Linked DNA regions of Pseudoxanthobacter soli DSM 19599. The protein of the gene in region 1 interacts with the protein of each later gene in a pairwise test. Links are inferred from orthologs where the notes say so. Each region holds a gene or a part of one and is shown on either strand. Other genes may lie near its edges.

The links. Proteins that work in one complex are often made in the same cells at the same time.
Region 2: the proteins of gyrB (region 1) and gyrA interact in binary tests that used the Escherichia coli proteins (3 or more experiments, as listed by UniProt). The link is inferred for Pseudoxanthobacter soli DSM 19599 from one-to-one orthologs.

The regions. Positions count from the first base shown.
Region 1 is NZ_FRXO01000002.1:46,612-50,716, reverse strand. What follows is about bases 640-3,694. They hold gyrB (DNA topoisomerase (ATP-hydrolyzing) subunit B), read right to left. Parts: upstream 3,353-3,694; coding sequence 926-3,352; downstream 640-925. Other genes in these bases: BUF17_RS04695 (LysE family translocator), read right to left, coding at 3,625-3,694; BUF17_RS04705 (helix-turn-helix domain-containing protein), read right to left, coding at 640-731. In the rest of the region: more of BUF17_RS04705, read right to left, coding at 6-639; more of BUF17_RS04695, read right to left, coding at 3,695-4,105. UniProt on the Escherichia coli protein: DNA gyrase negatively supercoils closed circular double-stranded DNA in an ATP-dependent manner to maintain chromosomes in an underwound state.
Region 2 is NZ_FRXO01000001.1:1,045,585-1,049,402, forward strand. The notes cover bases 525-3,818. They hold gyrA (DNA gyrase subunit A), read right to left. Parts: upstream 3,419-3,818; coding sequence 725-3,418; downstream 525-724. Other genes in these bases: BUF17_RS04455 (MarC family protein), read left to right, coding at 3,771-3,818. UniProt on the Escherichia coli protein: A type II topoisomerase that negatively supercoils closed circular double-stranded (ds) DNA in an ATP-dependent manner to maintain chromosomes in an underwound state.

The DNA of each region.
Region 1 (4,105 bases):
GGCTTTCAGCCGTCCAGCCGGCGCAGGGCAGACCGGTTGCGGATCACGATCCGGCGCGGGCTGCGGAAGGCGATGATACCGTTGCCTTCGAGCTGTGTCAGCGTCCGCGAGACCGTCTCGATGGTGAGGCCGAGATAATCGGCCATATCCTGGCGCGACATCGGCAGGTCGACGGCCTCGCCGCTCGCCAGTTCGCCGAGGAAGCTCGCGACGCGCTCCTGGGCGGTCTTGCGCCCGAGCAGCAGCACATGGTCCTGCGAACGCTGCAGGTCGCCCGCGGCCAGCGTCCACAGCGCCTGGGCGATTTCCGGATCGCGGGCGGCCAGCGCCACGACGACGCTGCGCCGCACCAGCCGCAGCGTCACCGGCGTCACGGCCTCGGCGGAGAAGCGGTGGGTGGTGCCGATCTCAAGCCCGAACACGGCACCCGGGCGGTGGAAGGCTTCGATCTGGCGGCGCCCGTCGTCGAGCAGCTTGCACACGCGCACCGTGCCGCTCACGACGAAGTGCACATAATCGGTCGGCTCGCCCTCGCCGTAGATTTCGGAATTCCGCTCGAACGGCACTGTCATCTCCGTGCCGGCGAACAGGTCGAGCAGGGCGGTCGGCAACCCGGCGACGGCGGCGGCCTCTGTTGCAGCCGGCTGCGGGGCGCGGATGGTCGGGAAGGGGGTCAGAACGGCGGTCCGGCGCTGATGGGCAGGGCTGCGCTCGAGGGTGGCGTGCTGCATGGGAATCGCCTCGTTCCGATATGATCGATGTCAAATGGATAGGGCGAAGGCCGGCCGGCCGAAATTCGGTTTGCCTCTTAAGTAAACCTCCTTAGTCCGAAGGGCTGCGGGCGCAAGTCATTGCTTTCAAAAGAAAAAGGGCGGGGAAACCCCCACCCTTCGCGCGTCCGGCCACGTTCGTGTGCGGACGAATTTCAGATATCGAGATTGGCGACCGTCAGCGCGTTGTCCTGGATGAACTCGCGCCGCGGTTCCACCTCGTCGCCCATCAGCTTGGAGAAGATGTCGTCGGCGTCGTCGGCCTCCTTCACCTTCACCTGCAGGAGCGAGCGCACGTTGGGGTCGAGCGTGGTTTCCCAGAGCTGTTCGGCGTTCATCTCGCCGAGGCCTTTGTAGCGCTGCAGGGTGATGCCCTTGCGGCCGGCGGCGAACACCGCGTCGATCAGCGCCACGGGGCCGCGGATCGCCGTCTCGACGTCCTTGCGCTTCAGCGTCGCCGCCTTGCCGTAGACCTCCCGGAGGTGGTCGGCATGGCCGTCGAGCTTGCGAGCGTCGGCGGAGCCGAGCAGGGCGGCGTCGATGGTCGCGACTTCCTTCACCCCGCGCACCACGCGCTCGAACCGCAGCGAGCCGTCGTCTTCGGCGATGCCGGTCCAGCCGCGCTCATATTCCTCCGCCAGGATGTCGAGCCTGCGGGCGATATAGGCCGCCGCCTGCACCGCGCGTTCCCGGTCGTTCAGAAGTTCCGGGCTGAGCGCGCCGGCGATGGCGGCCTGTTCGACCACATCGCGGCGATAGCGCGAATGCAGCCCGTCGAGCAGCAGGCGAATGCGCTGGGCGTGGTCGATCACCGCGCGCAGGTCGACGCCGACGCGGACCTCGCCGTCCGCCAGCGTCAGGCGGGCATCTTCCAGGCCGGTGTCGATGAGGTAGCTCTCGAGGGCCGCCTCGTTCTTCAGGTACTGCTCGGAGCTGCCGCGGCGCACTTTGTAGAGCGGCGGCTGGGCGATGTAGAGGTGGCCGCGTTCCAGCAGTTCCGGCATCTGCCGGTAGAAGAACGTCAGCAGCAGCGTGCGGATGTGGGCGCCGTCGACGTCGGCGTCGGTCATGATGATGATGCGGTGATAGCGCAGCTTGCCGACGTCGAACTCTTCCTTGCCGATGCCGGTGCCGAGCGCGGTGATCAGCGTCCCGATCTGCTCCGACGACAGCATCTTGTCGAAGCGGGCGCGCTCGACGTTCAGGATCTTGCCGCGCAGCGGAAGAATCGCCTGGTTGGCGCGGTTGCGGCCGCCCTTGGCGGAGCCGCCGGCCGAGTCGCCCTCGACGATGAAGAGTTCGGATTTCGCCGGGTCGCGCTCCTGGCAGTCCGCCAGCTTGCCGGGCAGCGAGGCGATGTCGAGCGCGCCCTTGCGGCGGGTCAGCTCGCGCGCCTTGCGGGCCGCCTCGCGGGCGGAGGCCGCCTCCACCACCTTGGCGACGATGGCCTTCGCCTCCTGGGGGTGCTCCTCCAGCCACGCGCCGAGCGTGTCGTTGACGATGCTCTCGACCACCGGCCGGACCTCGGACGACACCAGCTTGTCCTTGGTCTGGGACGAGAATTTCGGGTCCGGCACCTTGACCGACAGCACGCAGGTCAGGCCCTCGCGGCAATCGTCGCCGGTCAGCCCCACCTTCTCCTTCTTGGAGATGCCGGAGCTTTCGGCGTAGCCGGTGATCTGGCGGGTCAGCGCCCCGCGGAAGCCGGCGAGATGGGTGCCGCCGTCACGCTGGGGGATGTTGTTGGTGAAGCAGAGCGTGTTCTCGTGGTAGGAATCGTTCCACTGCAGCGCCACCTCGACTGTGATGCCGTCGCGCTCGCCGCGCATCGTCACCGGGGCCGGGATCAGCGGGTGCTTGGTACGGTCCAGCCAGCGCACGAAGGCTTCGAGGCCACCCTCGTAATGCAGTTCCTCGCGCTTGGGCTCGACCCCGCGCAGGTCCTCCAGGAGGATGCGCACGCCGGAATTCAGGAATGCGAGTTCGCGCAGCCGCCGCTCCAGCGTGGCGAAATCGAATTCGGTCATGGTGAAGGTCTGCGGGCTCGGCAGGAACGTCACCGTCGTGCCGGTGCGCCCTTCCGCGTCGCCGACGACCGCGAGCGGCGCCACGGCGTCGCCGTGGGCGAAGCGCATGGTGTGCGTCTTGCCGCTGCGGTAGATCGTGAGGTCGAGCCAGGTCGACAGCGCGTTCACGACGGAGACGCCGACGCCGTGCAGGCCGCCGGAGACCTTGTAGGAGTTCTGGTCGAACTTTCCGCCGGCATGGAGCTGGGTCATGATGACCTCGGCCGCCGAAACGCCTTCCTCGGGGTGGATGTCGGTCGGGATGCCGCGGCCGTTGTCGGTCACGGTGCACGAGCCGTCGGGATTGAGGGCGACCGTCACGCGGTCGGCATAACCGGCGAGCGCCTCGTCGATGGCGTTGTCCACCACCTCGTAGACCATGTGGTGCAGGCCGGATCCATCGTCGGTATCGCCGATATACATGCCCGGCCGCTTGCGCACGGCGTCGAGCCCCTTCAGCACCTTGATGGATTGTGCGCCGTATTCCTCGGCGCCGGTCGCGGGATTTTCGGTCATTGAGAATCGCTTGTAGGTCGCTCGGAGAGGAACGTCCGCTCCTTATAGGCGGTTGGACGCCGGGTTCAATCTTGCCGCCCAGTCTAGAGCATCGGGCCTGAAAGCGCGACGCGAACACCCGGAAAATCCGATGCCGAAACAAACATTTCGGTGTTTTCGGGCCGCGTCTGGCGAAGGCATGCCGGCAAGCGTGCCGAAGCGCCCTTCATGCGCTGCAAATGCGGTCTTCTCGCGGCATGCCGCCGCGGCGCGGATTCGCGGTTCGCGCGGCGTCAGCGCCACGCGATCGCGGCGGCGGCACCGGCGAGCGCGGTTCCGGCGATGCGGTTGAGCAGCACCCGCGCCCGCGTGTCTGAGAGGGCGGCCCGGGCCTTCAGCGTGAGGGCGATGTAGCCGATGCTGACGAGCGGCAGCACGAGGACGACGACGCCGGTGATCTCGGCGAAGCGCAGCAGATCGAGCTGCGTCAGGTCGATCACGGTGGGCAGGATCGCGAGATAGAACACCATGGTCTTCGGGTTGCCGAGGGTCAGCGCGAGGCCGGAGGCGAACACCCTGAGCGGCCGCTCGCCCGGCCGGGCAGCGACGTCGGCCTCCTCGACGGGGGCGGTCCAGAGCTTCCAGGCGATGAACACCAGATACGCCATGCCGGCATATTTCACCGCCAGGAACAAGAGGTGGAAGGCGTGGGCGAGCGCGCTCAGACCGAACGCCGCGGCGGCGAACCACACGAGATCGCCCGCGAGAATGCCC
Region 2 (3,818 bases), on another replicon or contig:
GGCCTCCCGGCCACCGGCAGACAGCGGACCAGCACGTCGGCAGACCGATCATCAGCACACCGGCAGACAAGCGCGCCGGTCCCCTCCCGCCGCACGGTCCTCCCCGCCCGACGCGCCCTCCGCGGGGTGCCGAGCGAACATCGACGGTGTCTGACAGCGAAGCCGCACCTGTCCGGCACGATGCACGACGCCCCGCTCAACGCTGCCGTCTATCGAGGCGGCCAAGTCGCTTGCGGCCAAGTCGCTTGCGGCCATCGCGCGCGGCCGATGTACGACGATCGGCTCGCTTTCAGCCGGATGCTCCAAGGCTCCAAAGCATGTGAGGCGTGCCAAAGCGGCAAATCGGACCATACCCGCAAAAGCGCATGCACATGCGCATCCGGCGCCAGGCATCGAAATGACGCCGGCATCCGGAACATAGACTACCGTCGCGTCCGCTTCTTAAAGCCAGCACAGCCTTCTGATGTCCAAATCAGACTGCGCCCTTCCAGGACTTCTGTCAACAAAAATCTTTATAAAACAATGACTTATAAGATGGTCACCATTTCCGAAGAACCGCTCTCTTCCCTGCGCAAGCCGGTTCCGAAAGGCGTATAGATGCTGAAACGAAACCGGGCGCGGATGCTTCGCACCCGCGCCTGGCAAAATTCCAACTCGATTTCCGTCTGGCCCGCTTGCCGGGCGACAGCCAAAGCCCTGCCCGTCACATGCGCGGGGGTGACGCCTATTCCGGGATATCTCCCTCGGCACCGCCGTTGGCGATGTCGTCACTCTCGCCGTCCTCGTCCTCGCTGACGCGCTCGACCGAGACCACCTTGGCCTCGCCGCCGGTATTGAAGACGGTGACGCCCTGGGTGGCGCGGCCGGCAACGCGAATGCCGGCGATGGGGCAGCGGATCAGCTGGCCACCGTCGGTGACGAGCATGATCTGATCGCTCTCCTCCACCGGGAAGGAGGCGACGAGGCGGCCGTTGCGCTCGTTCACCGCCATGGCGACGATGCCCTTGCCACCGCGTCCGGTGATCCGGTAACCGAAAGACGAGGTGCGCTTGCCGTAGCCGTACTCGGATACGGTCAGGATGAACTGCTCCGCCGCGCTCATGGCGGCATAGCGCTCGCCGCCGAGTTCCTCGGCCAGCGCGCCGCCGCTCGCCTCGGCGGAGGCATCTTCCGCTTCGGCTTCGGAACCGTCCTCGATCTCGCCGGCGACCGCACGGCTCATCTTGAGATAGGCGGTGCGTTCCGCCGGGCTCGCCTCGAAGTGCCGGAGGATGGAGAGCGAGATCACCGTATCGTCGGAACCGAGCGTGATGCCGCGCACGCCGACCGAGTCGCGGCCCTTGAACACGCGCACATCGGTCACGGCGAAGCGGATGCACTGGCCGGCGGCGGTGGTCAGAAGCACGTCGTCATTCTCGGTGCAGACCTGCACGTCGACGATGCCGTCGCCCTCGTCGAGCTTCATCGCGATCTTGCCGTTGCGATTGACCTGGACGAAGTCGGACAGCTTGTTGCGCCGGACCGTGCCGCGCCGGGTGGCGAACATCACGTCGAGCGACGCCCAGCTCGCCTCGTCTTCCGGCAGCGGCAGGATGGAGGTGATCTGCTCGCCCGGCTCCAGCGGCAGGATGTTGACGAGCGCCTTGCCGCGCGCCTGGGGCGCCGCCAGCGGCAGCCGCCACACCTTCTCCTTGTAGACCTGGCCGAGCGACGAGAAGAACAGCACCGGCGTGTGGGTGTTGGCCACGAACAGGCGGGTGACGAAATCCTCCTCGCGCGTCGCCATGCCCGCACGGCCCTTGCCGCCGCGGCGCTGGGCCCGGTAGGTCGCCAGCGGCACGCGCTTGACGTAGCCGGCGTGGCTGACGGTGACGACCATGTCCTCGCGCTGGATCAGGTCCTCGTCCTCGAGGTCGGCGCCGCCCTCGACGATCTCGGTGCGCCGCGGCTTGGCGAACTCGCTGCGGATCGCCGTCAGTTCGTTCGTGATGATCTCCAGCACGCGGGCGCGCGAACGCAGGATCTCCAGATAGTCGCGGATTTCCACCGCGAGCTTCTCCAGTTCCTCGGCGATCTCGTCGCGGCCGAGCGCGGTCAGACGCTGCAGGCGCAGGTCGAGGATGGCACGGGCCTGCTCCTCGGACAGTCTGTACGTGCCGTCCTCCGCCAGCTTGTGGCGCGGATCGTCGATCAGCGTCAGCAGCGGGGCCATGTCCTTCGCCGGCCAGTTCCGCTCCATCAGCGCCGCGCGGGCCGAAGCCGGATCGGGCGCGGACCGGATCAGCCGGATCACCTCGTCGATATTGGCGACGGCGATGGCAAGGCCGACGAGGACATGGGCGCGGTCACGCGCCTTGCCGAGCAGGTACTTGGTGCGCCGGCCGATCACCTCCTCGCGGAAGGCGATGAACGCCGTCAGCATGTCGCGGAGGTTCATCAGTTCCGGCTTGCCGCCGTTGAGCGCCACCATGTTGGCGCCGAACGTGGTCTGGAGCGGCGAGAACCGGTAGAGCTGGTTCAGCACAACGTCGGCGACGACGTCGCGCTTCAGCTCCACCACCACGCGCATGCCGTCGCGGTCGGACTCGTCGCGCAGATCAGAGATGCCCTCGACGCGCTTCTCGCGCACGAGATCGGCGATCTTCTCCACCATCGAGGCCTTGTTCACCTGATAGGGGATCTCGGTGATGATGAGCGCCTCGCGATCCTTGCGGATCGTCTCAACGGCCACCTTGCCGCGCATGGTGATCGAGCCGCGGCCGGTGAGATAGGCCTGGCGGATGCCGGAGCGGCCGAGAATGATGCCGCCGGTGGGGAAATCCGGGCCCGGCACGATCTCCATCAGCCGCTCGACCGTCAGCGCGGGATCGTCGATCAGCGCGATGCAGGCGTCGATGACCTCGCCCAAATTATGCGGCGGGATGTTGGTCGCCATGCCGACCGCGATGCCGCCCGCGCCGTTGACGAGCAGGTTCGGGAACCGCGCCGGCAGAACGACCGGCTCGCGCTCGGAATTGTCGTAGTTTTCCTGGAAATCGACGGTCTGCTTGTCGAGATCCTCGGTCAGGTTCTGCGCGACCTTTTCGAGGCGAACCTCGGTATATCGCATCGCCGCGGGCGGATCGCCGTCGACGGAACCGAAATTGCCCTGCCCGTCGATCAGCGGCACCCGCATGGAGAACGGCTGCGCCATGCGCACCAGCGCGTCATAGACCGACTGGTCGCCATGGGGGTGATATTTACCGATCACGTCGCCGACGACGCGGGCCGACTTGCGGTAGGGCTTGTTCCACTCGTAGCCCATCTCGTGCATCGAATAGAGGATGCGGCGATGCACGGGCTTCAGTCCGTCGCGCACGTCGGGAAGCGCGCGGCTCACGATCACGCTCATGGCGTAATCGAGATAGGACCGGCGCATTTCGTCGGTGATCGAGATCGGGCTGATGTCGGAGGGATCAGCTTCCGGTGCAGGCTTGTCCGGATCGGCCAAGTTCTTATTCCGTCGTCGTTTGAGGTCGCACGCCTTATAGCCGATTCAGGCGCCGGGGCCAAATATTGCGGACGACGCCCGCTAAGGAAAAAATTCGATCACTTTCAATATTTTATCGGCGACGCCGAGAGCCGCTCACGGGGCTTTGCGGCGGGGATGGGGCGGCGCGACGGCCAATGCGCCGCAGCATCCTCCGCCGCCTGCCGTCGACGCGGGCCGGCGGTTCGTCCTATCGTCTCTACCAGTGGCCAGATGGCACGATCCGGCGGGGGCTGAAGACATGGATTTGCAGGCGTTGCTGAGCGCGTTCACGACGTTGTTCGTGATC